Regions from separate parts of the Streptomyces sp. NPDC048612 genome, predicted to be linked through region 2. Evidence: riboswitches for the same ligand, from Rfam matches in the RefSeq annotation. Region 2 holds a riboswitch; each other region holds the start of a gene.
What was found. Region 2 has a riboswitch for thiamine pyrophosphate ahead of ACGFN2_RS27785 (thiamine ABC transporter substrate binding subunit). Riboswitches for the same ligand answer to the same signal wherever they lie in the genome.
Positions count from the first base shown of each region.

Region 1: linked by a shared signal. The riboswitch ahead of thiC (phosphomethylpyrimidine synthase ThiC) and the one ahead of ACGFN2_RS27785 (thiamine ABC transporter substrate binding subunit) in region 2 are both predicted to bind thiamine pyrophosphate.
Region 3: linked by a shared signal. The riboswitch ahead of thiO (glycine oxidase ThiO) and the one ahead of ACGFN2_RS27785 (thiamine ABC transporter substrate binding subunit) in region 2 are both predicted to bind thiamine pyrophosphate.

Region 1 covers NZ_JBICVV010000002.1:557,721-568,068, reverse strand. The annotation lists gene ACGFN2_RS05820 (DUF5326 family protein) at 127-351, shown strand; gene ACGFN2_RS05815 (IclR family transcriptional regulator) at 766-1,536, shown strand; gene ACGFN2_RS05810 (SsgA family sporulation/cell division regulator) at 1,640-2,062, shown strand; gene ACGFN2_RS05805 (YibE/F family protein) at 2,102-3,523, opposite strand; TPP riboswitch at 3,595-3,751, shown strand; gene thiC (phosphomethylpyrimidine synthase ThiC) at 3,746-5,521, shown strand; gene ACGFN2_RS05795 (hypothetical protein) at 5,671-6,552, opposite strand; gene ACGFN2_RS05790 (metallophosphoesterase) at 6,777-7,880, opposite strand; gene ACGFN2_RS05785 (LacI family DNA-binding transcriptional regulator) at 8,131-9,231, opposite strand; gene hisC (histidinol-phosphate transaminase) at 9,633-10,348, shown strand, end outside.
Region 2 covers NZ_JBICVV010000022.1:51,696-62,043, reverse strand. The annotation lists gene ACGFN2_RS27805 (DUF732 domain-containing protein) at 150-785, opposite strand; gene ACGFN2_RS27800 (hypothetical protein) at 1,148-1,402, shown strand; gene ACGFN2_RS27795 (hypothetical protein) at 1,714-1,962, shown strand; gene rlmN (23S rRNA (adenine(2503)-C(2))-methyltransferase RlmN) at 2,087-3,193, shown strand; TPP riboswitch at 3,227-3,347, shown strand; gene ACGFN2_RS27785 (thiamine ABC transporter substrate binding subunit) at 3,455-4,531, shown strand; gene ACGFN2_RS27780 (ABC transporter permease) at 4,507-6,252, shown strand; gene ACGFN2_RS27775 (ABC transporter ATP-binding protein) at 6,253-7,329, shown strand; gene ACGFN2_RS27770 (hypothetical protein) at 7,337-8,269, opposite strand; gene ACGFN2_RS27765 (LOG family protein) at 8,431-9,597, opposite strand; gene ACGFN2_RS27760 (hypothetical protein) at 9,810-10,348, opposite strand, start outside.
Region 3 covers NZ_JBICVV010000020.1:147,544-157,891, reverse strand. The annotation lists gene ACGFN2_RS26780 (thiazole synthase) at 1-689, opposite strand, end outside; gene thiS (sulfur carrier protein ThiS) at 699-914, opposite strand; gene thiO (glycine oxidase ThiO) at 982-2,235, opposite strand; TPP riboswitch at 2,233-2,345, opposite strand; gene ACGFN2_RS26765 (NAD(P)/FAD-dependent oxidoreductase) at 2,501-3,742, shown strand; gene ACGFN2_RS26760 (Rv2175c family DNA-binding protein) at 3,856-4,221, shown strand; gene thiE (thiamine phosphate synthase) at 4,336-4,986, shown strand; gene metF (methylenetetrahydrofolate reductase [NAD(P)H]) at 5,179-6,096, shown strand; gene ACGFN2_RS26745 (hypothetical protein) at 6,134-7,330, shown strand; gene ACGFN2_RS26740 (phytoene desaturase family protein) at 7,529-9,046, opposite strand; gene ACGFN2_RS26735 (DUF4126 domain-containing protein) at 9,140-9,760, opposite strand; gene ACGFN2_RS26730 (TetR/AcrR family transcriptional regulator) at 10,118-10,348, opposite strand, start outside.

The DNA.
Region 1 (10,348 bases), on a different contig from region 2:
GAAACCTGAGGCGTGCGGCAGCAGACGCGCAGCACGCGGACGGTGCCATCGGCGCGAGCACAGCGCAGCGGACGACAGCGCGGTACGGACAACGACAGCGCGACAGACAGAAAGCAGGGGAGAGCAGTGGCCGGTAAGGGGATACTCGCAGGGCTTCCGTGGTGGGTCACCTGGGTCGTGGCGCCCGTCATCGTGATCGTCGTCTTCGGCGGACTGATCGCCAGCGCGCTCGGTTTTCTGATCGGCGTGCTGTTCAAGGTCCTCATCGCGGCGGCCCTGATCGCCGGGGTCATCTACCTCGTCCGCCGGGTCGGCGGCTCGTCATCGTCTTCCTCGAAGGGCGACTGGTAAGCCACCGTCGACGCGACCGACCGCCGGTGCGCGCGACCTCCAGCGCCCGACCATGGATGGTCAGCGGGCAAGGGTCCTGCCCGGCGGTGGTCACCGGGCCCATCACCTATCAAATCACCTCAAACGCCCCTCATTGCGACGCAGTTGAGTCCGCTGTCGAACCCCGCCCGCACAGTCCCGCTCAGGGGCGCGCGGGCGGGGTAACTCCCCCGGCTTTCGCCCTGCCGCCCGGCCCGGCCGAGCTAGGGTGCCGGTCGCAGGCGCCTTCCGGATGGCGGCGTTCCGGAAAATCCCGAGGAGCCCGGTCGGGCCGCCCCTCGCGGGTGCCGGGAGACGCGCGCGGTCACGGGAGTTGGTCCCGCGACCGGGGCCCTGCGCCCCTCTGCGAGCGGACCTGGGGGTTTGGCCTTGGCGATGGTGAACGGCGAATCCGACTCCCACCCCACCCTGATCGGTTCGGTGCAGCGGGCGCTCCGGCTGTTGGAGGCGGCCGGTGCGCATATCGACGGCGCACCCGCCAAGCAGCTGGCCCGAGAGGCCGGGCTGCCGCTGCCGACGGCGTACCACCTGCTGCGGACCCTGACGCACGAGGGCTATCTCCAGCGGGAGAACGGGGTCTTCGTCCTCGGTGCGGCGGCCGAGGAGATCGGCCGGGCCGGGGCCGGGCGCCGGCAACGGGCTCATCTCTCCGAAGCGCTGGCCGTGGTGGGCCAGGAACTGGGCGCCGCCGTCTACTTCGCTGTCTACCGTGAGGGTGAAGTCGAGGTGCTGGCGGTGACGGGTGATCCGGCGCGGCCGCCGGTGGTGGAGTGGGCCGACTTCCGCGCCACCGCGCACGCCCACGCGATCGGGCAGTGTCTTCTGGCGCAGCTCGACGAGCCGACGCGGAAGGATCATCTCGCGCGCCATCCCGTCCAGTCGATAACGCCCTTTTCCGTGTCATCTGAGGGCGAATTGCTGCGGCGTTTGGATACGGTGCGTCGCGGTCACGCCGCTTACGAGCGTCAGGAATATGCCCTGGGCACGGTGTGTGCCGCCATTCCCGTCCAGGTGGGGGCGGCCGCCGCGACGTTGGCGGTTTCGTTGCCCGTGGACGAACTGCGTCGATTGCGGTCCGTCACAGACCGACTACGGAAAATGGCGGAGACGACACTAACGACACTCGCCTTCTCTATCAGTATCTGAAAACTCACTCCTTGTGATCTGCTGGCGCGTGGCAGACGATGGCGCCAATAGGGCTACCGGGGGTTTTCCCGGCCATCTCCGATCAAGTGCGGGGCAGTGGTTGATGACCGACACAGTTCAGGCAGAAGTGATCATGAGCTTCGTCGTCTCGGAGGAGCTTGCGTTCCGGATTCCGGTGGAGCTGGACTTCGCCAGCGCCGATCCGTACGCCGTCCGCCTCACCTTCGACCTGCCCGGGGATGCGCCGGTGACCTGGGCGTTCGGCCGGGAACTGCTGTTGGACGGGCTGAGTCGGCCGTCCGGTGAGGGGGATGTGCGGATCGAGCCGGCCTCCCCCGAGAACCTCAGCGATGTCCTCATCAGCCTCCAGGTCGGCGCCGAGTCTGCGCTGTTCCGGGTGAGCGCGGCGCCGCTGGTGGCCTTCCTGGACCGCACGGACCGGCTGGTGCCGCTGGGCAAGGAAGAGGTCTGCGACACCCTCGAGGCCGTGCTGGACCGGATTCTCACGGAGGCCCCGGCCGGCTGACCGGCACATCTCCGCCCTCCCCCGCTCCCGTCCCCGTCCTCACTGCTTACGCCGCTTGCCGCGTCCCCCACGTCGTCCCGGCCGGCCGCCCGTGGGGTTCGTCGGCACGCCGCCGGTGGCCTCGGTCCCGGAGGCCGCCCCGGCCGGGGCTCCGGCCCCCAGGTCGTCACTCGCCGGTGCGGCCCGCCCCTTCCGGGCCGCCGGGGCCTGCCGGTCCGCCGAGACGACCAGCGCGGCCAGCAGCGTGGTCAGCGGCACCGCGGCGACCAGTCCGATGCTGCCCACGAGCGTGCGGACGATCTCCTCCGCGACCACCTCGCTCGAAGCGACCGTACCGACGCTGCTCTGTGCGATCGAGAACAGCAACAGCAGGGGCAGTGCGGCACCCGCGTAGGCCAGCACCAGGGTGTTGACGACGGACGCGATGTGATCCCGGCCGATGCGCATCGCGGCGCTGTACAGCTTGCGCCAGCCGGCCGACGGGTCCGCCTCCTTGAGTTCCCAGACCGCGGCGGTCTGGGTCACCGTCACATCGTCGAGCACACCCAGCGAACCGATGATGATCCCCGCCAGCAGCAGACCGCGGATCTCGATGTCCGGGTACAGACCGTGCACCAGCCCGGTCGTGTCATCCGTGTTGCCGGTCAGCAGCGCCCAGCCGATGAAGACCGATCCGAGCAGCCCGATCAGCAGCAAGGACGCGAGTGTGCCGAGCACGGCCACGGAGGTACGGGCGGTCAGCCCGTGGCACAGGTACAGCGCGATCAGCATGATCGCGCTGCCCCCGATCACCGCCACCACCAGCGGATTGGAGCCCTGGAGGATCGCCGGAAGGATGAACAGCGTCAGGACCACGAAGCTGGCCGCCAGCGCCACCAGCGCGAGGACGCCACGCAGCCGGCCGACGATCACGACCGCGAAGGCAAAGATCGCGGCCAGCAGCCACATCGGCAGCGACCGGTCCACATCGCTGACCGAGTACTGGAGATCCTTCGGCGCCTTGGGGGAGTACGCCACCACCACCTCCTGGCCGGTGGTGTAGTGGCGCAGCGCGTCCGGTGTCACCACGGTCCGGAAGGTGTGCCCCTTGTTCTGGCCGGTGGTGACTTCGATCGTCGCCTGCTGGCAGGGCTTTCCCTTGTCCGCTCCCGCGGCCGGTGGCTGCCCCGTCGGCGACGGGGGTTGGGGCTGCTGCTCGGCATGGACATCCGCGCAGTTCACCTCCACCACTTTGATCACTCGGGCCGTCTCGGTGGGCTGGTCGAAGCCGACCCCCGACGGTTTGTGCGGCGGTGCTCCGCCGGGCCAGAGCACGACCAGGCCGACCGCCACAGCGGCCGCGAACGGGATCAGCACCGCCGCGATGACCTTGCGCAGATGCCGGGAGACGGGTGCGGCAGGGCCATGGCCGTGCCCGTGGGAGTGCGGGGCGGAGGGGCTGTGGGACTCATGAGGCGACACCGCCCGATCATCGCAAGAACTCAAGGGGCCCACTGTTCACCGCGCCACATCGGCCGCTACCGTGGTGGCACCTTTGCAATCGCGGGAGCTCGGAGCACCGGGCTGAGAGGGCGCTGACCTTCGTCCCAGCGGCGTTTCACGTGAAACGCCGGCGGACGGAAGCCGCTGCGTCGACCGCCGAACCTGTTACCGGGTAATGCCGGCGTAGGGAGTTGGGTCTCCATGACTCTGCAGGATGCACGCACGCCCGAAAACGGTGCCAACGACGGCGAAAAGCCGCAGATCGGCTGGCACAAGGGCTATGTCTCCGGATCGCGTCCCGACCTTCGGGTACCGGTCCGGCGGGTGCACCTCACCAACGGCAAGGACGTGACGCTCTACGACACGTCAGGGCCGTACACCGATCCCAATATCGAAACCGACGTCCGCCGTGGTCTGGCACCGCTGCGGGAGAACTGGATCATCGGCCGCGGTGACACCGAGGAGTACGCGGGCCGCCCCATGCGGCCGGAGGACGACGGCCTCAAGCACACCTCGCCGCGCGGCGGACTCAAGAACCTCGACGCGGTCTTCCCCGGGCGCCCCCGTCAGCCGCGCCGCGGCCGTGAGGGCGCGGTCACCCAGCTCGCGTACGCCCAGCGCGGCGAGATCACCACGGAGATGGAGTACGTCGCCCTCCGTGAGAAGGTCACGCCCGAGTTCGTCCGCGACGAGATCGCGGCCGGCCGCGCGGTGCTGCCCGCCAACGTCAACCACCCGGAGATCGAGCCGATGATCATCGGCAAGAACTTCCTGGTGAAGGTGAACGCCAACATCGGCAATTCCGCCGTCACTTCCTCCATCGAGGAGGAGGTGGAGAAGATGACCTGGGCGACCCGTTGGGGCGCCGACACGGTCATGGACCTCTCCACCGGCCGCAACATCCACACCACCCGCGAGTGGGTGCTGCGCAACTCCCCCGTCCCCATCGGCACCGTTCCCCTCTACCAGGCGCTGGAGAAGGTCGACGGCAAGGCCGAGGAACTGACCTGGGAGATCTACAAGGACACCGTCATCGAGCAGGCCGAACAGGGCGTCGACTACATGACGGTGCACGCCGGTGTGCTGCTCCGCTATGTGCCGCTCACGGCCCGCCGCAAGACCGGCATCGTCTCCCGCGGCGGTTCGATCATGGCCGCCTGGTGCCTGGCGCACCATCAGGAGTCGTTCCTCTACACGCACTTCGAGGAGCTCTGCGAGATCCTCGCCTCCTACGACGTCACCTTCTCGCTCGGTGACGGTCTGCGCCCCGGCTCCATCGCGGACGCCAACGACGAGGCGCAGTTCGCGGAGCTGCGGACGCTCGGCGAGCTGAACACCATCGCCAAGCGGCACGGCGTACAGACCATGATCGAGGGCCCGGGGCATGTCCCGATGCACAAGATCAAGGAGAACATCGACCTCCAGCAGGAGATCTGCGAGGAGGCGCCGTTCTACACGCTCGGCCCGCTGACCACCGACATCGCCCCGGCCTACGACCACATCACCTCCGGTATCGGCGCGGCGATGATCGCCTGGTGGGGCACCGCGATGCTCTGCTACGTCACGCCCAAGGAGCACCTGGGCCTGCCGGACCGCGACGACGTCAAGACCGGTGTCATCACCTACAAGATCGCGGCCCATGCGGCGGACCTGGCCAAGGGCCACGCGGGCGCCCAGGAGTGGGACGACGCGCTCTCGGACGCCCGCTTCGAGTTCCGCTGGGAGGACCAGTTCAACCTGGCCCTCGACCCGGACACGGCCCGCGCCTTCCATGACGCGACGCTGCCCGCCGAACCGGCGAAGACGGCTCACTTCTGCTCGATGTGCGGCCCGAAGTTCTGCTCGATGAAGATCAGTCAGGACATCCGCCGCGAGCACGGCGGCGATCTGGCCGTCGACCCCGAGGCCGGCATGGCCGAGAAGTCGAAGGAGTTCGCGGCGGCGGGCAACCGCGTCTATCTGCCGATCGCGGACTAGCCGTCCCGTCTGGCCGTTCCGCCCGGACGCACTCGGGGAAAGGCCCCTGCCCGACGACGGGCGGGGGCCTTCCCGGTGCCGGCGCCACGGCGCGCGCCCACCGAGGCCGCAGGACCGTACCCGCGCGGGCTCGGCCCGAAAGCGCCGCCCTACTCCTGCTGGTGATCCGGCCCGCCGTAGTCCGGGCTGGTGAAGTCCGGGCTGGAGTAGCGCGGGCGGGAGCCCAAGGAGCCGCTGTCGGGGCTGGTGAACTCGGGGCGGGTGTAGCCGAGGGTGGGGATACGGCTCTCGGAGGACGTGGTCCGGCGTGGGACATGGCGTTCGGGGCCGTCGTCCGGGCCGGCGGTGGGGTCGGTGAGGGCCGTGCGGAGGAAGGGCAGCAGACCGCGTTCCAGGAGGGCGCGGTGCCAGTCCTCGCGGGCCCGGTCCAGTGCCTCGGCCGGTTCGGCTCCGGCGACCTGGGCGGACGCGCCGTTGCGCAGCGCCGTGAGGAGCAGTCCGGCCATGGCGACGAGACCGCCCGCCGCGGTCAGCGCCGCGAAGATCCAGCCGACGCTGATCAGCGGCTGGGCCAGGGATTTGTCGGGGCTGATGGCGCGCAGCACGTACCCGATGAGGAGGAAGAGGACCGCGGCGATACCGGCGAGCAGGGGCGCGAGCACGGCGATCATGGCGGTCAGCCCCGCGCCGGTGCTTTCGGCCGCTTCCAGGATCGTGGCGCTGTCCGGGTCCGGACTCCCGCCGGCGGCCACGCTCTGCTCCTCGCCGCCCGTATCGGCGGCGGACGCGAGGGGCGCCGGTGCGCGCAGTGCGGCGCGGAGCTGCACATAGCGTTGGTATTCGGCCGCGGCGCAGGCGGCGATGGCGGTGGTCGCGCCGAGCGCCATCGTGCGCAACTGCTCGGTGTTGAGCGGGTGTCCCGTGGCGTCGGTCAGGTCGTCCGGGCGGTATGGGGCGGTACGCAGCGCCTCATCGAGGATGCGCGCGAAGTCCGCGCGGTCCTCGTTCAGCAGGTGCGGAGCGCTGTTCATATGGGTCCCCCGATGCTCCGTAGGGCCGTACGGCCGGCGTTGGCCGGGCAGTGGGCGGAAACGGAGGAGAGCCTGCTACGGATAGACCGATGGTAGAGCGACTCCGGCACGCCGTGACAGAGAGTTTGCGGAAATTGAGTAATGCCACGACCGGTTTTTGCCGGTGCCGCCCCCGGCTTTCGTCCTGCCGCCGGCCGACCGGCGGCAGACTCCTCCGGCAATTCTCAGCCGGCCAGCGGAAGTTGAACGACCAACAGTTTTCCGGCCATCGTGACACCGCCGTCCATGGCGATCGCCAGACCGTCGGCGTAGACATGCGGACCGTCGACGGCGATGGCCTCGCTCTCGCCTTCCTCCGCGCCGACCTCGCCCAGCAGATACGGGATCGGGCTGTGGCCGTGGACCACGCGGTCACCGCCGTAGGCGTCGAGGAGTTCCCGGACGGCGTCCGAGCCGGACTCGTCGCGGAAGGCGAAGCGCTTGGTGAACTTCCGGAACAGATCCCAGACTTCATCCGCTTCACTGCGGGTGAGTACGTCGTGGACGGTGTCGTTGACGGCCTCGATGGAGTCGCCGTATTCGAGGTAGGCGGTGGTGTCGGAGTGCACGAGCAGATGCCCGTCCTCCTCCATCACGGCGTCGAGCCGGGCCATCCACTGGAGGTGGTGGTCCTCCAGGCGGTCCATGTCGGACTTCTGGCCGCCGTTGAGGAGCCAGGCGGCCTGGAAGGACGCGGTGCCGGCGCCGGACTGTACGGGCGTGTCGCCGAACCGCTTGGCGCCCAGCAGCAGCAGTTCGTGATTGCCCATCAGGGCCTTGCAGTAGCCGCCGGCCGCAGCGGCCTCGGCGGAGAGCTGCATGACGAGGTCGATGACGCCGATCCCGTCCGGGCCGCGGTCGGTGAAATCGCCGAGGAACCAGAGCCGGGCGTTGCCCGCCGCCCAGTTGCCGTCGGCGTCGATCAGGCCCTCGGCGGCCAGCGCCTCACGCAGCTCGTCGTAGTAGCCGTGCACATCGCCGACGACGTACAACGGGCCCATGCCCTCGGGCGCGTCGGGGTCCCCGGCCGGCTCGGGCACCGGGACGACCGCCGGGCGGTCGATGAGGGTGTCCGTACGGCCGGGGGTGATGACCGGGAGGTCCCGCGCGGTCGGGGTGTACTCCTCGGGCAGCTCGGCGGGCGGTGCCGCGGGGGGCGCGGCCGGGGCGCCCGCGGGCAGGTGGAGCGGCGGGCCGACGGGCGGCACGGGGGACCCTGCGGGCGTGCCGGAAGGCACTCCTGGCGGCGGAGCAGGCGCCGGAGTTTCTCCCGCCATGGTCCGCACCATGGGTCCCAGACTGGCCCCCTGAGTCATCGACCCCTCCACCTCGCGCCGCCGTGCACCTCTCGGACCTTTGCCTGGTCGACGGCGGTCCGCAGTGTCGTCCGCCCATCATAGGAATGCTGGTCGCGGGTTGTGACGCACCCGGGGGTGGTCAATCCACCGGAGCCCGGCATTCGAGGCTGGTTTATCCCGTGATCGCCCTGTTTTTTCCTGGTAGCTGAGAACGCCCGGTCGTCCGTATGCGGGAGCCCCTTCAGTCGCCTGCCGGTCCCCGCGGCGGACTGACGGTCGTGCGCGGTGACCTTCGCTGGGACGAGGCACGGACGATGAGATCCGTGGGTATCACCTGTTCGATGGGCCGGCCGTGGTCCAGCCCTTCGATCGCGTCGATGAGGATCTGGATGACGGCGGTGCCGATGCGTCGCGGTTTGAGGCTCAGCGTGGTGATCGGCGGTTCGGTGGCGGCGTAGAGCGTGGACTCGCTGCAGCAGACCAGCAGGAGGTCCTCCGGCACCCGCAGGCCGTAGCGCCGGGCGGCGGCGAGCAGGTCCGTGCCGTTGGGGTCGAAGAGCCCGTAGACGGCGTCCGGGCGGTCCGGGCGGGCCAGCAGCCGGTCGGCGGCGACGGCCCCCGCGCACGGGTCGTGCGCCGGGTAGGACTCGTACACCGGATCTTGGCCGACCCGCTCGCACCAGTGCAGATAGGCGGTGGTCGAGAGCCGGGTGTAGGTGTCGGTGGTGTTGCCCGTGAGGAGTCCGATGCGGCGGGCGCCGGCGTCGGCGAGATGGTCGAGCAGGCCGAGGACGGCCGCCTCGTGATCGTTGTCGACCCAGCCGGTGACCGGCAGCGTGCCGCCGGGGCGGCCGTCGGAGACGACGGGGATGCCGTGCCGGACGAGTTCGGTGACGACGGGGTCGCCGTCGGCGGGGTCGATGACGACGGTCCCGTCGAGGGCGACGTTGGACCACACGTCGTGGCGGGAGGTCGCCGGGAGGATGACCAGCGCATAGCCGCGGGCCAGGGCCGCCGAGGTGGCGGCTCGGGCCATCTCGGCGAAGTAGGCGAATTCGGTGAAGGTGAAGGGTTCGTCCCCGTACGTGGTCACGGTCAGGCCGAGGAGCCCCGACTTGCCGGTACGGAGGGTGCGGGCGGCTGCGGACGGGCGGTAGCCCAGCCGGTCGGCCACTTCGCGGACATGGCTACGGGTGGCATCCGGAAGCCGGCCCTTGCCGTTGAGCGCGTCGGAGACGGTCGTGATCGACACACCGGCTGCGGCGGCCACGTCCCGGATGCCCGCCCGTCCCAGCCGGCGACCGGTCGACCGGCTCACCTGGTGCTTCCCTGCTGCTGTCATGGCGAGCCGATAGTAGGGCTCGTTAGAGGCATTCACGGGGCTCGGCCAACGGCCGTGGAAAGGCACGTTTCTGCACGGTGATCAATCCGCAATTCCCTGGAAAATAAAGGAAGTTGACGCAGAAAGTGATCATTCCGGGGGAGTTTTTCTGCCGTCACCTGTCGATCGGTTCCGGTCCCGAACCGGTCTCAAGTCACCTTGACGGGGGACGCGCGCCACGGCGTAAGCCACCGGCGTGCGCCGGTCCGGGGAGCGCTCCCACGGGGCTCCGCGCGGGATCTCCGGAGGGCCGTCCGGAGCGCGGAGCGAGGCCGCTGCCGGGCCGGGGCTGCCGCCGAACGGGTCAATCCTCATAAGGTGTGCAGTATTGGAGATGAGCGGACGGTCGAGGAGGACCTGCGGTGAGCGAGAAGACCCCGAAGCTGCGTGCTGCGCTGGACGGTGTCCCGACCTACAAGCCGGGCCGGCCGGCGGCGGCCGACGGCCCCGTCACGTACAAGCTGTCCTCCAATGAGAACCCCTATCCGCCGCTGCCGGGCGTCCTGGAGAGCGCGGTGACCGCCGCCGGGGCCTTCAACCGCTACCCGGACATGGCCTGCACGGGGCTGATGGCGGAGCTGTCCGAGCGGTTCTCGGTGCCGGTCGAGCACCTGGCAACGGGCACCGGATCGGTCGGGGTGGCCCAGCAGCTGGTCCAGGCGACGGCCGGGCCCGGGGACGAAGTGATCTACGCCTGGCGCTCGTTCGAGGCGTACCCGATCATCACCCAGGTCTCCGGTGCCACGCCCGTGCAGGTCCCGCTGACCTCCGGCGACGTGCACGACCTGGACGCGATGCTGGCCGCGATCACCGAGCGGACCCGGCTGATCTTCGTCTGCAACCCCAACAACCCCACCGGTACCGTCGTACGCCGTGCGGAGCTGGAGTCCTTCCTGGACCGGGTGCCGGGCGATGTGCTGGTGGTGCTGGACGAGGCCTACCGCGAGTTCATCCGGGACGCCGAGGTGCCGGACGGTATCGATCTCTACCGCGACCGCCCCAATGTGTGTGTGCTGCGGACCTTCTCCAAGGCGTACGGCCTGGCGGGGCTGCGGGTCGGCTTCGCGGTGGCCCATGA
Region 2 (10,348 bases):
GGACACGTCGGCTTGGTCTCTTTGGTGGGGCGCGGCTGCGAGAGGCTTGGTCCGGCTCGGCGCCTCGCACCGGCAGGCGGACCACCACGGGTGACTGTGCTCTCCGTGGCCCAGTGTTCCGACCTGGGCTTTCCGGATTGGTCCGCGAGTTACTTCAGTGCTGCCGCCACAGCGGACGTATGCGACGGGCAGTAGACGGGCGGGGCTTCGGTAACGATGGCCAGCCCCTTCGCTCCCGGGTATGCGGCCTGCGCGGTTTCGAGTACTTCTCGGGGGCTGTCACCCGCATCGAGTTCTGTACATATGAGCTGCCCCTGAACTCCGAGGTCGTCGGCTTCCACCGGTCCGAGTCCGGGGGCGCGGGTTTTCACGGCGTCGGCGTATCGATCGTCCTTGTCTGATGATGCGGGAACCTCGTCCACGACGTCGGGGGAGGGCGAATGAGGTTCCGGGCTATCAGGCACCGAGGGCAATCCGCAGGCTTCGCGGGTGGCGGCGACAGAGAACATCACAGGGCCGTCCCGCTGCACTTTCTGCTTGCAGATGATCCATGTATCGAATGTGGAATCACTGCGATCCGCTTTCGTTTCTACGTCCAGATAGGCCCTCAACGTCATCGGCGAGCTCAGTACGGAATCTGCTTCGCTCTTGGTCTTGCCGACAAAGTCAGCGATGGACGGCCGAGGTGAGGCCGTTTTCTTCCCCTCGTCGTTGTGTGGAGTGCCGCTGCACCCGGCCAGGGTGACGACCAGAAGCGCACAGGTGGCCGCGTTACGTCCTCGCACAATCCATCCCCCCGTTCTGAAGCTCTCGGTAGGGCACTGTAGCGCTCTGTTGCTCAGGCGCGAACGGCCACGGTGTGGACCTGCAGATATTCAGTTCATTGAGATTCCCCAACAGGGCTCAGAGCAAGAAGCCCCGTTAAGAATCGGCCCTAAAACCCCTCTCCTGCCCCTAGGCTTGGCCTGCACGCTTTTTAGTGGCGCCTGCCCAGTACGCTTCAGGGAGAGGAGTTGCGTGTTCCACCTGGATGCTTGTATACCTCGTCTCAGGTTCGCTGCAGAGCCGTCCTCATCTCGTCGGTTAACGCGCTGCGGGCCTCGCGAGCGGCCCGCCAGGCACGGAGGTACTCCACGGAGTCCGAGTCATGACCGGCAACCACGACGTCGTGGAAGTCGAGCACGCTGAGAGTGGCGCGTCCGGCCATTTCGACAACCGGCTGCTGGGCCACCAATTGCAGTTGATGCTGTGCTGCGTACACACCATGCTCGCCGATCGCGACGTGACCGTTGCCGATGCGTTCCGGACGAAGCTCGCCCCGGGAAAATGCGTCCCGGGCCTGAGCGAGTGCCGTGAGGTATTCCATGCAGGCGGTGCGCAGTGCATCACGCTCCCGCTCTGATGTGTCACGGCGCCATCGGACGTGGTCAGCAACGAGCGTGCTGACCACACCAAGAACCGTGCCCAGAGCCGTGGCAACAACCGCTGACCACTGCATGTGCCCCCCCCACGAGCTTGCCTGGGCCCGAGCCCAGAGCCACTGCCAACCCTTGGTTGCCATCGGATCATGGCGGAGCGGGGTTCGACAGCCTTGCGGAACGCATCGCCTGACATGCATCGCTGACATCAACGACTACCGACCAGCAGGCCCGTCGCGGCGATCACTGCCAGACCTGCAAAGCAGTAGTCCCAAGGGCGGTAGCGTCCAGGCCCATGACTTCGTCTCCTGACCGCGTGGATAGCAGGGAAGCGCTGGCGTCGTTTGTCCGCTCCCTGCACCGTGACTATGCCGACAGCGCCGCCTCGTGGGACAACGCCGACCTTGGTGACTTCCTGGAGGCTCTCGCCGCTTGGGTCGATGACGCGGCCGGCTGGTATCGGAGTGCCGGTCACGACCTACCTGACAACGGTGACTGGGTCTTCTTCGCCAGAGCCCTGAGCGCAGCCACCGTTTACGAGTAGCACCCTGACCAGAGTCCTGGGCCGTGCGAGGCGGACTGCCTACGGCAGGAGGCCACACCGCGTGACTATCCCCTCGCAGCTCCGACCTGGGCCCCCGTAAATGATCTGCCACACTGGACCCACCATGCCTGCACCCGGAGAACTCACTTTTGTCGCGCCGCGCGGGGCCAAGAAGCCGCCGCGGCACCTTGCCGATCTCAGTCCTGTCGAGCGTCGCGAAGCGGTGGCTGCGATCGGGGAGAAGCCGTTTCGTGCGAAGCAGCTGTCGCAGCACTACTTCGCCCGTTATGCGCATGACCCGGCGCAGTGGACCGACATTCCGGCGGCGGCGCGCGAGAAGCTGGCGAGTGAGCTGCTGCCGGATCTGATGTCGGTCATGCGGCACATCTCGTGCGATGACGACACCACGCGCAAGACGCTGTGGAAGCTGCACGACGGGACGCTCGTCGAGTCGGTGCTGATGCGGTACCCGGACCGGGTCACCATGTGTATCTCCTCGCAGGCCGGCTGCGGGATGAACTGCCCGTTCTGCGCCACCGGCCAGGCGGGGCTGGACCGTAACCTCTCGACCGCCGAGATCGTGCACCAGATCGTCGACGGGATGCGTGCGCTGCGTGACGGGGAGGTGCCGGGCGGGCCGGCGCGGTTGTCCAACATCGTCTTCATGGGGATGGGGGAGCCGCTCGCCAACTACAAGCGGGTGGTCGGGGCGATCCGGCGGCTGACGGACCCCGAGCCGGACGGGCTGGGGCTGTCGCAGCGGGGGATCACCGTCTCCACCGTCGGCCTGGTGCCGGCGATGCTGCGGTTCGCCGACGAGGGCTTCAAGTGCCGGCTGGCCGTGTCGCTGCACGCCCCCGATGACGAGCTGCGGGACACCCTGGTGCCGGTCAACACGCGCTGGAAGGTGCGGGAGGTGCTGGACGCGGCGTGGGAGTACGCCGAGAAGTCCGGGCGGCGGATCTCGATCGAGTACGCGCTGATCCGGGACATCAACGACCAGGCGTGGCGCGGTGATCTGCTCGGGCGGCTGCTGAAGGGCAAGCGGGTCCATGTGAACCTCATTCCGCTGAACCCGACGCCCGGCTCGAAGTGGACCGCCTCGCGTCCCGAGGACGAGCGGGCGTTCGTCCAGGCCATCGAGGCGCACGGGGTGCCGGTGACCGTTCGGGACACTCGCGGCCAGGAGATCGACGGCGCCTGCGGTCAGCTCGCGGCCTCGGAGCGCTGACCGCCCGCTGGTACGGTGTGGTCGAACAAGCACACATTCCGACAGGGGAGCGCCACAGCGCTGAGAGTGCGGAAGCGCCGTAGTCCTACGGTGCCCGCAGACCCTTGAACCTCGCCCGGGTCATTCCGGGTAGGAAGTTCGGTCGTCACTCATGCTGTTGCGCCCTGCCCCGGGTCCCCTCCGTCCGGTACGTCCGCGTACGACGGAGCAGTGGAACCGGGGCAGGGCCGCGTCTCTTCCTGGCCAGCCAGGAGGAAGTCAGTGAACACCACCAGCAGGATCACCGCGGCGGTGGTGGCCGCCGCGGTCGGCACGGCCGCCCTCGCCGCCTGCGGGGGCCAGGGCGGCGGGAGCGCCGACGCCAAGACCGTCACCCTCGTCAGCCATGACTCGTTCCACGCGTCCAAGTCCGTCCTCGCCGCCTTCGAGAAGGAGAGCGGCTACAAGGTGACGGTCCTGCGGGGCGGGGACGCCGGCAAGGCCGTGAACCAGGCGATCCTGTCCAAGGGCAACCCCCAGGGCGATGTGTTCTTCGGGATCGACAACACCCTGCTCTCGCGCGGCCTGGACGAGGGGCTCTTCAGCCCGTACGAGGCCAAGGGACTGGACAAGGTGCCCGCGGAACTCCAGCTCGACAAGGGCGCGCACCGGGTCACGCCGCTCGACTACGGCGACACCTGCGTCAACTACGACCGCGGCTACTTCGACCGGCACAAGATCGCCCCGCCGAAGACCTTCGACGACCTGCTCAAGCCCCAGTACAAGGGCATGCTCCTCACGGAGAACCCCGCCACGTCCTCGCCGGGGCTCGCCTTCCAGCTCGGCACCATCGCCAAGTACGGCGAGAAGGGCTGGCAGAGCTACTGGAAGAAGCTCAAGGCCAACGGTGTCGAGGTCGTGGACGGCTGGGACCAGGCCTACAACGACCGGTTCTCCGGCTCCGCGGCCGGCAAGGGCAAGGGCGACAAGCCGCTGGTGGTCTCGTACGCCTCCAGCCCGCCCGCCGAGGTGCTCGCCAAGAAGCCCGCGCCCAAGGAGGCGCCGACCGGTGTCGCGGCCGGCACCTGCTTCCGGCAGATCGAGTTCGGCTGTCTGCTCAAGGGCGCGCGGAACGAGAAGGGCGGCAAGGCGCTGCTGGACTTCCTGCTGAGCAAGAAGTTCCAGGAGGACGTACCGCTGAAGATGTTCGTCAACCCGGCCCGTGCGGACGCCGCGGTGCCGGAGGTGTTCACCCGCTACGGCACGGCGATCGACAAGCCGACGACGCTGGCCCCCGCGGCGGTCACGAAGAACCGCGAACAGTGGATCAAGCAATGGTCCTCGCTCGTACTGAAGTAACGCCCCCGGACACCACGGGTGCCCGGCGCGGCAGGCCCGCGCGGGGAACGGCGGTGCGGCTCGGCCTGATGGCGGTGCCGCTCGCCTTCTTCGCGCTGTTCTTCGCCTACCCCGTGGTGGCCATCGTCGGGCGGGGGCTCAAAGACGGCGGGCAGTGGCAGCTCGGCCGGTTCGGTGCCGTGCTGAGCGACCCGGACATCGTCCATGTGCTGTGGTTCACCGTCTGGCAGGCGGCCGCCTCGACCGGGCTGACCCTGCTGATCGCGCTGCCCGGCGCCTACGTCTTCGCGCGCTTCGACTTCCCCGGAAAGCAGCCGCTGCGGGCGGTCGTGGCGGTGCCGTTCGTGCTGCCGACCGTCGTCGTCGGCTCCGCCTTCCTCGCGCTGCTGGGGCGGGGCGGGCTGCTGGACGACCTGTGGGGCGTGCGCCTGGACACCTCGGTGTGGGCGATCCTGCTGGCGCATGTCTTCTTCAACTACGCCGTGGTCGTCCGGACCGTCGGCGGGCTCTGGGGGCAGCTCGACCCGCGGCAGGAAGAGGCGGCGCGGGTGCTGGGAGCCGGGCGGTTCGAGGCCTGGCGGCGGGTGACGCTGCCCGCGCTGGGGCCGGCCGTCGCGGCCGCCGCCCTGATGGTCTTTCTGTTCACCTTCACCTCCTTCGGGGTGGTGCAGATCCTGGGCGGCCCCGCCTTCTCCACGCTGGAGGTGGAGATCTACCGGCAGACCGCGGACTTCCTGGACCTGCCGACCGCCGCCGTCCTCACCCTGGTCCAGTTCGCCGCGGTGCTGGGCGTACTGGCGCTGCACGCCTGGACCGTGCGCCGCCGGGAGTCCGCGCTCCGGCTCGTGGACGCGGCGCGCACCGCCCACCGGCCGCGCGGCCCCGGCCAGTGGGCGCTGCTGTGGGGCACGCTCGCCGTCATCGCCGTCCTGCTCCTGGCGCCGCTGCTGGTGCTCGTGGAGCGGTCGTTCGCCGGGCCGGACGGCTACGGAACGGTCTTCTACACCTCGCTGGGGTCCGCCGCGAACGCCGACAGCACCTTCGCCGTCGCCCCCCTGGACGCCCTGGGGAACTCCCTGGCCTACGGGGCGGCGGCCACCGCGATCGCGCTGGTGGTGGGCGGACTGGCGGCCGCCGCGCTGACCCTGCCCCGGCTGCGCCGCGGCCCGTCCGGGCGGACCCCCGCGATCAGCCGGTTCGTCCGCGGTTTCGACGCCCTGCTGATGCTGCCCCTGGGGGTCTCCGCGGTGACCGTGGGCTTCGGCTTTCTGATCAGCCTCGACGCGCCCCCGCTCGATCTGCGTGCCTCGTGGTGGCTGGTGCCGCTCGCCCAGGCGCTGGTCGGGGTGCCGTTCGTGGTCCGCACGATGCTGCCGGTGCTCCGGGCGGTCGACGGCCGGCTGCGGGAGGCGGCCGCCGTGCTCGGTGCCTCACCCTGGCAGGTGTGGCGCGAGGTCGACCTGCCGCTGGTGCGGCGGGCGCTGCTGATCGCCGCGGGCTTCGCCTTCGCCGTGTCGCTCGGTGAGTTCGGCGCGACGGTCTTCATCGCGCGCCCGGACCAGCCGACGCTGCCGGTCGCCGTGGCCAGGCTGCTGGGACGTGCGGGCGAGCTCAACTACGGGCAGGCGATGGCCCTGTCGACCCTTCTGATGGTGGTGTGCGCCGCCGCGCTGCTGGTACTGGAGCGCCTCCGCCCCCTCGACCGATCCGGGGAGTTCTAGATGACGGCACGGACCGGCACCACCACGGCGCGGGAACTGCTGCGGCTGGGCGGGGTGACCGTCCGCTTCGGCACGAGCGGGCGCCCCGCGCTGGACGCGGTCGATCTGGACGTCGCCGACCGGGAGATCGTCTGCGTGCTGGGGCCCAGCGGCAGCGGCAAGTCCACGCTGCTGAGGGTCGTCGCCGGGCTCCAACAGGCCGACGCGGGCCGGGTGTTGCTGGAGGGCCGGGACCAGTCGGGCGTGCCCACGCACCGGCGCGGGGTGGGCCTGATGTTCCAGGACCACCAGCTGTTCCCGCAGCGTGATGTCGCGGGCAATGTCGCCTTCGGGCTGCGGATGCGGCGTTCCTCGCGCGCCGAACGGGAGCGTACGGTCGCCGGAATGCTGGATCTCGTCGGGCTGCCGGGCGCCCAGCGCCGCGCCGTGGCGTCGCTGTCCGGCGGCGAACAGCAGCGGGTCGCCCTGGCCCGCGCGCTGGCCCCGCACCCCCGGCTGCTGATGCTGGACGAGCCCCTCGGCCAGCTCGACCGCGGGCTGCGCGAACGGCTCGTCGTCGAACTCCGGCGGCTCTTCCGCGAACTGGGCACGACCGTGCTGGCCGTCACCCACGACCAGGGCGAGGCCTTCGCGCTCGCCGACCGGGTGGTGGTGATGCAGGACGGCCGGATCGCGCAGACCGGCACCCCGCTGGAGGTCTGGCAGCGGCCCGCCAGCGAGTTCGTGGCCCGCTTCCTCGGCTTCGACAACGTGGTCGAGGCGACGGTGCAGGGCGAGGCCGCCGCCACCCCCTGGGGGAAGGTGCCCGTCCCGGCGGCCACCACGGACGGGCCGTGCCGGCTGCTCGTCCGCCCGGCCGGTGTCCGGCTGACGGCCGCCCCGGACGGTCTGCCGTGCACGGTCGCGGCCCGTACCTTCCGCGGCACCCATGTCGCGCTGCTGCTCCGGCCCGCCACCGGGCCGCAGGTGGAGGCGGCCTGCGCCCTGCGGGACGCGCCCGAAGTGGGCGAGCGGGTGGGCATCGCCTTCCAGGCGCGGGACGTGGTGGTGCTGGACGGCTCCGCTCCGGCGGGCTGACCGCGCCTCAGCGGGCCGCGGCCTCCAGCGCGTCGCCCTCCCGTGTCCCGGCCTGCGGGGCGCCGGGGTCAGGCTCCGGCGCGCCGAACCAGGCGACCGCGACGGCACCGGCCACCGCCACCACGAAGCCGAGGACGGCGACCCAGGCGAAGCCGGGCCGGGACGCGTCGCCCAGCCACAGCACTCCGAGAATGCCGGGGACCACCGTCTCACCCACCACCAGCGCCGCCGTGGCGCCGTTCACCGAGCCGATCTGCAGGGCGACGGTGTGCAGATACATGCCCCCGATACCGGCGATGAGGATCGCGTACAGGGCCGGGTCGGCGAGCAGCGTCGGCAGGTGGAAGGGGTCCACGCCGTTCAGTATCCGTACGCCGACGCCGAGCGCGCCGAAGCCCAGTCCGGAGAGCAGGCCCGCCAGGATCGCGGCCCGCCCGCCGAGCAGCCGCACGATCAGGGTGCCGCCGCCGATGAGCACGACCGAGGCCACGAGCAGCCACCAGTGGCCGGCGATCGGGGTGTGGCCGCTGCCCTCCGGCCCCGCGGCCGTGGCCAGCAGGACCAGCGCTCCGCAGACCACCGCGATGGAGGACCACTCGGCCCGGCTGAGCCGGATGCCGAGCAGTTTGATGCCCAGAACGGCCGTGATCACGAGGTTGGCGCTGATCACGGTCTGGGAGAGGAACAGCGGCAGCAGCCGGGCCGCCAGCGCGCCCAGGCCGAAGCCGACGAAGTCCAGCACCGTGCCCACCATGAACTCCCAGGTCACGGCCGCCTTCGCGGTCGACGACAGGCTGGGGCCGCCATGCTGGGTGACGCCGCTGCCGGCGGACTCGGCCGCCTCCCGGCGGGCGGATTTACGGGAGCCCACCGCCTGCAGGACCGATCCCGTGCCGTAGCAGGCCGACGCCGCCACCGCCGTCAGAAGGCCGATGATCACCAAGAGCTCCGTTCGCCCGCTGTGCGCATGACGCGTTCATTACCTTCTGGCAGACGTGCATTCCGGGACGGAAGTTGCTTCCGGCGGCGCACCTCTCGTGCGCCGCCGTCCGAGAGGCCGGCCCGGCTCTTCGTACGGGGCGGCGGTGTACGGCCGGCCTGTCAGGAAGGCGCCTGGGCGCGGAGACGGGCCAGTGCCTCCGGGGCCTCGTCCACCGAGTCGACCAGGGCGATCCGGGCCGCCATGGGACGCTTCGCGGCGAGCGCCTGGAGCAGCGGCCAGGCGGGCAGCTTCTCCGTCCAGTGCGCGCGGTCCACGAGCACCATCGGGGTCGGCTCGCCCCGCGACCCGTAGTAGTTCGGGGTCGCGTTGTCGAAGATCTCCTGTACGGTCCCGGCCGCGCCCGGCAGGAACACGACACCGGCGTTGGAGCGTGCCAGCAGGCCGTCCTCGCGTACCGCGTTGACGAAGTACTTGGCTATGTGGGACGCGAAGGCGTTCGGCGGCTCGTGGCCGTAGAACCAGGTGGGGATGCCGGCCGAGGTGCCGCCGCCGGGCCAACTGCGGCGTATCTCGAAGGCGGCGTGTGCCCAGTCGGTGACGGATGGGGTGAAGTGGGGTGTCTTGGCGAGGAGTTCCAGCGCCGCGTCGAGCATCTCGTCCTCGAAGGGCGCGGCGTACGCCCCGAGGTTCGCCGCCTCCATCGCGCCGGGGCCGCCGCCGGTCGCGACGGTCAGCCCGTCGCGGGTGAGCCGGCGGCCGAGGCGGGCGGCGCCCGCGTAGGCATCGGTGCCGCGCTCCAGGGCGTGGCCGCCCATGACGCCCACCACCCGGGCGCCGGTGAGGTGTTCGTCCAGGGAGTCGGAGACGGCGTCGTCATGGATGCTGCGCAGCATGGAGGCGAAGATGTCGCCGTCCGACTTGGTGTCCTGGTACCAGCGGTAGGTGTGGGCGTCCGGGGTGGCGTCGAAGCCGCCGTCGGCCAGCCCCGCGAACAGCTCGTCCGGGTCGTAGAGACCGCCCCGGTACGGGTCGAACGGGAGGCCGGGCACCGGCGGGAAGACCAGGGCGCCGCTCGCGCGGATCTTGGCGGCGGCGTCCGGCTCCATGACGCAGCCGAGGAACACGGACTCCGTGGTGTCCGCGCCGAGCAGCGCGAACGTACGGTCCGTCAGGTCGACCGACTGGACGCGGTGTCCGGCGAGACTGCCGGAGGCGACGACCTGGTCGAACTCTTCCAGGGACTCGATCTCCCGGTCGTCGTGGTCGTCGTGGGCGCGGGTGCGGCGGGACGCCGGCGGCTGTGAATTCGACTGCACGTCCGACATGTTAGGAGGTCACGGCGCTCGCGCGGTGAGGGGTGCCGCCCCACCGGACCGTGCGGTGGGGCGGCCAGGAGCCGCCGGAGTCAGCTCCTTCCGGTGGAGCCGCGGGCCGTCGTGGGGTCCCGGGCGGGCCCGCCCCGCGACGGCGGTGCGGCCGGCCGACGGCGCTGCCACGGCCGGTGTCGTCAGAGGGACCGGGCCCCGCCCCGCACCCGTCAACGCACCAGCGGAAGCGTGGCCATCTCCGCGACGGTCCAGGTCAGCGGTGCCAGGACGAGTGCCAGTGCCAGGAAGCGCAGGGCGGCGGCGCGGTGGAGGACGGAGGCGGAGGCGCCCAGGCGGCGGAGCGCCGCCGTGGTGTGGGCGCGGGCCGAGCGGGACTCCACCGCGGCGGTGAGGGCGCTGGCGGCGACACAGGCGAGCACGACCGCCGCGCCGACGGCGGTGAGCGGTCCGAACGGACTGGAGGGGGAGGCCTCATACACCTTCACGGCGGCGTACGCGGCGGAGCCGACCGCGCACAGGACCCCCAGCGGGCGGCCGAGGCGGTGTGCCTCCTCCTGGAGCACCCGACCGGACAGCAGCCGCAGTGCGCCGGGGCGGCCGGCGCAGAGCAGCCGGCCGCACAGATGCACCAGCCCGGGACCTGCCAGCACCAGCCCGAAGGCCGACAGCGCCCAGCCGGCCAGCACCCCGGGAGGGCTGCCGACCAGCCGGCCGGGGAGCGGCAGCAGGCCGCCGGGGGTGTGGGCGC
Region 3 (10,348 bases), on a different contig from region 2:
CCCGCCGCCACCGCGTGCCGCATGGCCGTCGCCATCAGCTCCGGCTCCTGGGCCCGGGTCACCGCGGAGGCCAGCATCACCGCGGCGCAGCCCAGTTCCATGGCCAGGGCGGCGTCCGAGGCCGTGCCGGCGCCCGCGTCGAGGATGACGGGGACGGTGGCCCGTTCGGTGATCAGCTGGAAGTTGTGCGGGTTGCGGATGCCCAGGCCGGAGCCGATCGGCGAGCCCAGGGGCATGATCGCGGCGCAGCCCACGTCCTCCAGCTTGCGGGCCAGCACCGGGTCGTCGTTCGTATAGGGCAGCACGGTGAAGCCGTCGTCCACCAGGGTCTCGGCGGCGTCGAGGAGCTCGATGGGGTCGGGCAGCAGGGTCCGCTCGTCGGCGACGACCTCCAGCTTGATCCAGTCCGTGCCGAGCGCCTCGCGGGCGAGCCGGGCGGTGAGCACCGCCTCACCGGCGGTGAAGCAGCCCGCGGTGTTCGGCAGCACCTGGATCTTGTGGCGTTCCAGTACGGACAGCACCGAGCCCTGCACGGTCGGGTCCAGCCGCCGCATGGCGACCGTGGTCAGCTCCGTACCGGAGGCGAGCAGCGCCCGTTCCATCACGTCGAGGCTGGGCGCGCCGCCGGTCCCCATGATCAGCCGGGACGCGAAGGTGGTGCCGGCGAGGGTGAACGGATCGTCGGTCATGTCTGCGGATCAGCCTCCCTGGACCGCGGTGAGCACCTCGACGCGGTCGCCGTCGCCGAGCGGGGTGGCGGGCCACTGGGTGCGCGGCACCACGGTTTCGTTGACCGCCGCGGCCACCCCGGCGGGTGCCTGGGACAGGGTCGCGACGAGCCGGTCGAGGGTGAGCCCGCCGGGGATCTCCCGGGTCTCGCCGTTGACGGACACGGACACGGTGGACGCGCTCATGCGCCGGCCTCGCTTCGTTCGGCGGGTGCGCCGTCGCCACCCGGGCACCTGGTCACGGTTCGCTTGCTCATACGGGCTGCTCCTCGGGGGCGCGGGTGCGCTCCGGCCCCGTCGTGGCGATGGGGGTCCCCCCGCGCCGTTCAGGCGTGGGGGAGAAACGCGCGGGGGAGAAGGGGCGGGCCTCTTCGGGGAGGCTCCCGGTGGCCAGCGCCTCGGCCATCGCGTCACCGGTGACCGGTGTCAGCAGCACACCGTTGCGGTGGTGGCCGGTGGCCAGGTGGAGGCCGGGCAGGGCGGTCGGCCCCAGGAGCGGCGCGTTGTCGGGGGAGGTGGGGCGCAGCCCGGCGCAGGTCTCGGTCAGCGCCAGCTCGGTGATGCCCGGGACCAGCTCATGAGCGTCCCGCAGCAGCTCGTAGACCCCGCCCGCGGTCACCGTGGTGTCCCAGCCCAGCTCCTCGCTGGTGGCGCCGACGACCAGCTCGCCGTTCTCCCGCGGCACCAGGTAGAGGGGCCCGCCGCGCACCACGGCCCGTACGGTGCGCGACAGGAAGGCGGGACTGCCCGCGGGCACCCGTGGCAGCCGCAGCCGCAGCACCTGGCCCTTGACCGGCCGCACCGGCGGCAGCACCTCGTCGGGGACCCCGGCGAGCCGGCCGCTGTGGCTGCCCGTGGCCAGGACGATCTGGCCGGCCGACAGCCGTGTGCCGTCGGCGAGTTCGGCGCCCGTGGCGCGCCCGCCGCCGACCGTCAGCCGCGCCGCCGCGCTCCGGTGGAACGCCACTCCGGCGCGCTCACAGGCGGCCAGCAGGGCGCTCACCAGCCGCCGCGGATCGACCTGGTGGTCGCCGTCCACTCGCAGCCCGCCGCGCACCCCGGGGGCCAGCATCGGCTCCAGGCGGCGGCACTCGCGGCCGGTGAGCCACTGGGAGTCCAGCCCGGAGCGGGTCTGCAGGGCGTGCAGCTCGCGCAGGTGGGCACGGTCGTCGGCGTCCAGCGCGACGGCCAGGGTGCCGCAGCGCCGGTAGCCGATCCGCTGCCCGGTGGCCTCCTCCAGCTCCTGGGTGAAGCGGGGGTAGCGCTGCGCCGAGGCGAGATTGAGGCCCAGCAGGGTCTGCTCGCCGTAGTGGAGCTCGGTGACCGCGGCCAGCATCCCGGCCGCGACCCGGGCCGCGCCGCCGCCGGGCGCGGGGTCGGCCAGCGCGACGGTCATCCCGCGGCCGGCCGCCCGCCAGGCGGTGACCAGGCCGATGACACCGCCGCCGAGGACGAGCACATCAGGACGCGGCGCGGCCGGTCCCGCCGGTGTGGCAGATGCGTGCATGAGAGTTCAGCCCCTCCCTTCGCCGGCATGACCCGGATCAGGTTCGTACGGTCGGAGGCCGGCCAGCCTCCCTCTCAGCCCGGTACGTCCGGGCTCCCGCGAGTGCGTGTAACCGTCACCCTAGTACGGTGCCGCGACGGGCCGTAAGGGACCGTCCTCCGGCCCCCGGGGGCCGGTACTCCGGGTCCCGCGGCGGTGACGGTGTGTCAGAGATCTCCTTGCGTGCTGCTGCGGGCGGCGTCACGGGCCGTCCTAGAGTGATCGGGTGAGCGAGCAGAGCAAGTCCTCCCAGGCCCCTGACCACACGCCGCGCGTCGTGATCGTCGGCGCCGGAATCGCGGGTGTGCAGACCGCGGTCGCCCTGCGCGAACAGGGCTGGCGCGGCGAGATCACGCTCCTCGGTGACGAGCCGCACCAGCCCTACGACCGCCCGCCGCTGTCCAAGGCCCTCCTGCTGGGCAAGACCGAGGGCGCCGCCTTCGACATCGACTTCGCCGGGCTCGACATCGACCTCCACCTGGGCCGCCCGGTCACCCGCCTGGTGCCGGACGCCCACCTCGTCGAGACGGCCGAGGGGCCCGTCCCCTACGACTACGCGGTCATCGCCACCGGCGCCGACCCGGTCGTGCTGCCCGGCAGTGAGGGCATGCCCGGCGTCCACCTGCTGCGTACCCTCGACGACGCCGAACGGCTGCGCCCGGTGCTCGCCGCGCAGCACGAGATCGTGGTCGTCGGGGCCGGCTGGATCGGCGCCGAGTTCGCGACCGCGGCCCGTGAGGCGGGCTGCGCGGTCACCGTCGTCGAGGCCGCCGACCGCCCGCTGGCCGGTGCGCTGCCCGCCGAGGTGGCCGCCCACATGACCGGCTGGTACGCGGACGCCGGGGCCGAGCTGCGCACCGGCGCCCGGGTCGCGTCCGTCACCGCGGGCGCGGTCACCCTCGCGGACGGCGCGACGCTGCCCGCCGACGCGGTGGTCATCGGCATCGGCGCCCGCCCCGCGACCGCCTGGCTGGCCGGCTCCGGCGTCGAGGTCTCCCCGCAGGACGGCTCCGTCCTCACCGACGACCGGCTGCGCACCTCCGTCCCCGACGTCTACGCGGTCGGCGACTGCGCCTCCTTCCCGTCCGCCCGCTACGCCACCCGCCTGCTGATCCACCACTGGGACAACGCCCTCCAGGGCCCCCGTACGGTCGCCGAGAACATCGCCCGCGGCGACGCCGAAGGGATGGTCTACGACCCCGTCCCGTACTTCTGGTCGGAGCAGTTCGGCCGCTTCGTGCAGTACGCGGGCCACCACGGGAACGCCGACGAACTGGTCTGGCGCGGCGACCCGGCCGGCGCCGCCTGGTCGGTGATCTGGCTGCGTCAGGGACGGCTCGTCGCGCTGCTGGCCGTGGGGCGGCCGCGGGACCTCGCCCAGGGGCGCAAGCTGATCGAGCGGGGCGTCGCACTGGACCGGGAGCGGGCGGCGAACGCGTCCGTACCGCTGAAGGCCGCGGCCGTGTAGCGGACTCCGGGCCGCCGGTTGCCGGGCGGCCGCCGTCACCCTCCGGTGTGCAGGAAGCCCCTGATGGCGATGCCCGGCTACCGGCTGTCAGTGCGAGGTGGCAGGCTTGTCCTGTGACCGAGATTGACGCAAACATCGATGGACTCGTCCCCGCCTGGCTCACCCTCCCCGATATCGCCGAACAGCTCGGCGTCGAGGTGACGCGCGTCCGGCAGCTGGTCAAGGAGGGCCAGCTGATCGCGGTGCGCCGCGGCGAGAACAGGGCGCTGCACGTGCCCGCCGATTTCATCCAGGACGACAAGGTGGTCAAGGGCCTCGTCGGTACCCTCACCCTCCTCAAGGACGACGGCTTCACCGACGCGGAGATGCTGGAGTGGCTGTTCACCCCGGATGAGAGCCTGCCCGGCACGCCCGCACAGGCGCTGCGCGAGAATCGCGGCACGGAGGTGAAGCGCCGGGCCCAGGCGCTCGCCGTCTGACCCGCCCGGCGCGCCCCCCTGAGGCCGCCGTACCCGCATCCGTAACCGCACCCGAGGGGCGTACGTGCCGGAAGGCCCGGCCCGTACGCCCCCGACCTGGGGGGAAGCCGCCCGATGACCACCGCACGACAGGCCCTGTCCGACGCCCGGCTCTACCTCTGCACGGACGCCCGGAAGCGGCAGGGCGACCTCCCGCAGTTCCTGGACGCGGTGCTCTCCTCGGGCGTGGACATCGTCCAGCTGCGCGACAAGGGCATGGAGGCCGGCGAGGAACTCCGGCACCTGGAGGTCTTCGCGGACGCCTGCCGGCGGCACGGCACACTGCTCGCGGTCAACGACCGGGCGGATGTCGCGCACGCGGCCGGCAGCGCGGTGCTGCACCTCGGCCAGGGTGATCTGCCGGTCCCGGCCGCCCGCGCCCTGCTCGGCCAGGACGTCCTGATAGGCCGCTCCACCCACGCCGAGCCGGAGGTGGACGCCGCGCTCACCGAGGACGGGGTGGACTACTTCTGCACGGGCCCCTGCTGGCCCACGCCCACCAAGCCGGGCCGTCACGCCCCCGGCCTCGACCTGGTCCGCTACACCGCGGCCCGCGCCCCCGAGCGCCCCTGGTTCGCGATCGGCGGGATCGACGCCGGGAATCTGGACGAGGTGCTGCGGGCCGGTGCCCGGCGGGTCGTCGTGGTCCGCGCGATCACCGAGGCGGACGACCCGGGAGCGGCGGCCGCGTCCCTGGCCAAGCGCATCCGGTCCTGGGACGCCTAGGCACACGCGTCCCGCGGGCCGCGGCACCCGGGGTGACCGGAATCACGTCCCGGCGTGCGGCCGGCGCGCGAGTGGCGGTTCTCCGTCGTCCGGGCCACCGGGAAATGTCCAGCCAGTGGACACGAACCCGACCAACCAGGCATTACGCCGAAGACGGTTGGTACGCGCCCCGCCGCTGGTTAACCTGCCGGTATGGCCCTAGGTACAGCTTCCACCAGGACTGATCGTGCGCACACGGTGCGCGAACTGCTCGCTTCCGGCAAGCAGTCCTATTCGTTCGAGTTCGCCGCCCCGAAGACCGAGAAGGGTGAGCGGACCCTGTGGAACGCCATTCGTCGGATCGAGGCCGTCTCCCCGACGTTTGTCTCCGTGACGTACGGCGCCGGTGGCACCTCCCGTGACGGCACGGTGCGCGCCACCGAGCGCATCGCCACCGACACCACCCTCACCCCGGTCGCCCACCTCACCGCCGTCAACCACTCCACCGCGGACCTGCGCAACATCATCGGCCAGTACGCCGACGCCGGAATCCGCAACATGCTCGCGCTGCGCGGGGACCCGCCCGGCGACCCGATGGGCGAGTGGGTCCGGCACCCCGACGGCGTCGACTACGCGGCCGACCTGGTCCGGCTGATCAAGGAGTCCGGCGACTTCTGCGTCGGCGTCGCGGCCTTCCCCGAGATGCATCCGCGCTCGACCGACTGGGACGCCGATGTGGCACACTTCGTCGCCAAGTGCCGGGCCGGTGCGGACTTCGCCATCACGCAGATGTTCTTCTACCCGGAGGACTACTTCCGGCTCCGGGACCGGGTCACGGCTGCGGGTTGCTCCACGCCGATCATTCCGGAGATCATGCCGGTGACGAACGTGCGCCAGATCGAACGGTTCGCTCAGCTCAGCAATGCGGCGTTCCCGCCGGAGCTGGCCGAGCGCATCCTGGCCGTCAAGGACGACCCCGCGGCGGTACGCTCCATTGGGATCGAGTACGCAACGGAACTGTGCGCACGCTTGATGGCCGAGGATGTTCCCGGGTTGCACTTCATTACCCTGAACCACTCCACGGCGACCCTGGAAATCTACGAGAATCTGGGGCTGCACCAGCAGTCCTGATCACGGTGGCCGGCGAGGCGGCGGAAGAGGGGCGTATATGGGCTGGACGATCCTCTACATCGCGTTCGGTCTGGTCGCCCTGTGGCTGCTCGGTGAGGTGCTGCTCCAGAACAAGGCACGGCTGCGCTGGCGGCTGCTCGCCTTCTCCGGCTTCCTCGGTGTGGTCATCGGCGTGGTCATCCCCTCGGTGATCGTGATCGGGCTGGGCCTGATCGCCTTCGCCCTCGGGCAGACGCAGGTCACGCTCTCCTTCCGCCGCGGCTTCACCACCGGCTGGGCGCTGGGCGTCGGCAAGTCCGGCGACAGCCGGCGCCGGCGGGCCCGCCCGTCCGGCCCGGCGGCAGCGGAACCCACCCTCCAGGTCTCCGGCCTGGAGGCGGTACCGCCCACCGGCGGCAGCGGCCCGGTCCCCGACGGCGGCCCGGACACCTTCGAGAGCACCGGCGGCTTCCAGAGCCGCGACGTCTTCGCCGCGCAGGAAACCGCCGCCGGGCAGGACGTGTTCGCGCCCCAGGACACCTTCGCCGCACAGCAGCAGACCACCGCGGGGCAGGAGGCCTTCGCCGCCCAGGAGACCTTCGTCGGGCAGGGCTCCTACGGCGGGCCGGGCGGCTACCCGTACACCCCCGACGACGGCTACCGCGGCCAGGACCCCTACCAGCCGCAGCAGGACCAGGACCCGTACGCGACGCAGGCGTTCGCCGTCCAGGACGACTACACACGGGCCGAAGCCGCCGCGGTCTACGCTCCGCAGCCGATGCCCGAGGAGACCGGCCAGTACGGCGTCTACAGCCCCGATGCCCGCGGTCAGCAGGACGGTTACGGCTACGACGCCTACAACGGCGCCGCCGCCAACGGCAACGGCTATGCGTACGACGGGAGTTACGGCCAGGGCGGCCCGGCCGCGCAGGACCCCTACGCCGACCCCTACGCGGGATACGGCGACGCCGCGGGCCAGGGCGGACAGGCGCCCTACGCCGACCCCTACCTCGGCACCCAGCCGTACGCCTACGACCCGTACCAGCAGTCCGACCCCTACGCCCAACCGCCTTACGCGGCGCAGCAGTACGACGCTCAGGGGCAGCCGCTGGGCCAGTACCCGGGCCAGGGCTACGGGGAGACCCCGCCCGGCGGCGTCTGGGTCCCCCAGCAGCGCGACGGCGACCTCCCGCCCGAGCAGCCCTACCCGCCCTACCAGCAGCCGGGCTACGACGGGCAGCAGTACCGCTACTGAGCCGCCGGCCGGGCCGGTGACGCGACGGCCGGGCGGGTGACCGTGACGGGCGCCGGAGCCGGGGCCGCGGCCGCTGCGATCCCGTCACAGACGACGGGGCGACGGGCCTCCGCGGCAAGTGGCGCCGCTCGCAAGGCCGTTGCTCACCTGTGGTGGTGCGCGCCCGGCCTGCCGTGGGCCCTCAACTCCCGTGGTGCGTCACGTGGAGCCGTGCCAGTCGTCGCCGTTCACGATCAGGCCCGCGACGATCGCACCGGACATCCCGGCATGGGCCGGGCCGCCGCCCGGGTGCGACCAGCCGCCGACCGCGTAGAGCCCCGGTATCCGGGTGCGGTTGCCGGGCCGCAGGAACCGGCCCTCCCGGCCCGCCAGTGCCGGACCCGGCACCAGCGCCTCATCCGACGGCGGCAGCACCTCCCGCCACAGCACCCGCTCCCGCAGCCCGGGAACCGCGGCCTCGGCGGCCTCGGTCATCCGGTCCGCGTCGGCCGCGAGGGCCTCCCCGTCGGACCAGTCGACCGGTCCGGGCGGAGCCACCGTCGCCGTCAGGGTCACGGCCTCATGGGCGTCGTCGGGCCGCGTGGCCGGGTCGTCCGGACGCAGCACCGTCACCGTGGGCCGCTCGCAGGGGGTCCGCAGGCCGTACCCGTCGCCGAACACGCCCGCCAGCTCGGCCGTGCGGTCCGCGGCATGGACCACCGTCCGGTGAGCGGCGTCCCCGGGGCGCGCGCCGCGCAGCGCGAGGCAGACCGTGAGCCGTGCGGTGGCGCGGTCGCCCGGCCCCAGGGCGGGGCGGACATCCTCCGCACCCCACGGCTCCCGCCCCCGGCAGAGCTCCACGAGCCGTACCGGGTCGACGCCCGCGACCACGAACTCCGCCTCGGACACCCGGCCGTCGGCCAGCTCCACGCCCGCCGCCCGGCCGTCCTTCTCCACGATCCCGGTCACCGCCGCCCCGAAACCGAACTCCACCCCGCGCGCCACACAGCGCTCGTACAGCGCCTCAGCCAGCGCCCGCATCCCGCCGCGCGGATACCAACTGCCGAAGGTCTGCTCCATGTACGGCAGCACGACGGCGCTCGCCGGGGCGCTGCGCGGGTCGAAGCCGTACGCCAGCGCATGGCTCTCCAGCAGTGCGATCAGCCGGGGATCGGCCAGCTCGCGGCGGGCCACCTCGGCGAGGGTGGCGGTGGTGGGCCCCTTGCCCCGGCCGAACAGGCCGCGCCTGCGGACCGCCGGATACGGATCGCGCCCCAGCACCCGCCAGTCCTGCCACAGCGGCTCCTCCAGGAGGGGTCGCCGGGTGGCGTCCCAGGCGTCGCGGGCGCGGGCCACCAGGTCGCTCCAGCGCTCCCCGGAGCCCGCGCCCAGCGCCTCGTCCAGGGCCGCCAGCACGCCGGCCCGCGAGGCGTTCGGCAGCGAGAACGCGGTGCCGTCGGCGAAGACATGGCGGGCGGCGGGGTCGACCTGGGACAGGTCGACACAGCTCTCCAGCGGCTCCCGTCCGGTCTTGAGGAACAGGTCGCGGTAGACGGCCGGCAGATGCAGCAGTCCGGGTCCCGTGTCGAAGGCGAAGCCGTCCCGGGCCAGCCGCCGCACCGCGCCGCCGTACGTCGCGTCCCGCTCGAACACCGCCACCCGGTGGCCCGCGACGGCCAGCCGGGCAGCGGCCGCCATCGCGCCCATCCCGGCGCCGATCACCGCAATCCGTGCCATGCCTGCGACTTTATCCGGACCCACTGACAACGCCCGCACGGCTGTGGAGAACGGGCCTGCCGGCGGCCGCACGCCACCGGTGGAAGCCCGCCGTCAGGCCACCGGAGGCGCCGCACCGCCCGCCGTGGCGAGCCGCTTCTCCGTGCGCCGCTGCCGCCGCCGCTGGAGGAACCGGCGGATGCGCGACCACAGGAACACCACCACCGCGATCCCCGCGGCCAGCAGGGTCCCCGCGATGACCGCGGCGGCCACCGGGTGGAACACGGCGAGGGCGATGAGCCCCGCGACGCCCAGATCCTCGGCCAGGCTCAGCACGATGTTGCTGGCCGGCTCCGGCGAGGTGTTGACCGCGATCCGCGTGCCCGCCTTGACCAGATGGCTCAGCAGCGCCGTGGAACCGCCCACCGCGCCCGCCGCCAGCTCGGGCAGCGACCCGTCGTGGCCGGCCAGCAGCGCCGCCACCACACCGCCCGCGACCGGCCGGACCACCGTGTGCACGGCGTCCCAGGCCGAGTCCACGTACGGGACCTTGTCGGCGACGGCCTCGGCCACGAACAGCACCCCGGCCACGATCAGCACGTCCGGGCGCTGCAGCGCGGCGGGCACCTCGTCGGTGAGGCCGGCCGCGCCGAGCAGCCCGAAGAGCAGGACGACGGCATAGGCGTTGATCCCGCTCGCCCAGCCACTGGTGAACACCAAGGGAAGTACGGACACGCCGCAGATCGTAGGCCCCGGGCTGGGGGCCGGTGCTCAGCTTTGAGTATCCGTACTCAGACGCCGAGATGAGTAGGTACGCGGATGGGCCGGAGCCCGCCCGGACGGAAGAGTGGGGACCACGGAAGGGAAGCGGCGCCGCACCGCCGACACGGGGCGGCGGAGCGGCGCGGCTCCCGGACGTGACGGGGGAACACGGGGGAGCACGGGGGAAGCGCTGTCCTGGTCGGATCGATGGGGGAACGATCCGTGCCAGGGCAGCGCACTTTTCTGCGCGTGCCCGGGGGGAACGACACGGGGTGCGCGGCGTACCCGACCACTACGGCGCGCACTCTCCCGTCTCCGGGAGCGTTTCCGTCACTGCGAGGGCCGGCCGCTGATCCGCCCCTGGAGCAGCCGCGACAGCGCCGCGTGCACGTCGTCGATCGACCGGTCCGGCTGGTACGACTGCCAGTCCAGGGCGGCCACCAGGACCATCCCGAACAGCGCCGAGGCGGTCAGCGGGATGTCGATCTCCTCGCTCAGCTCCTCACGGGCCACCGCCTCCCGCAGCACGTCCTCCACCACCGTGATGGCCCGCTGCCGCAC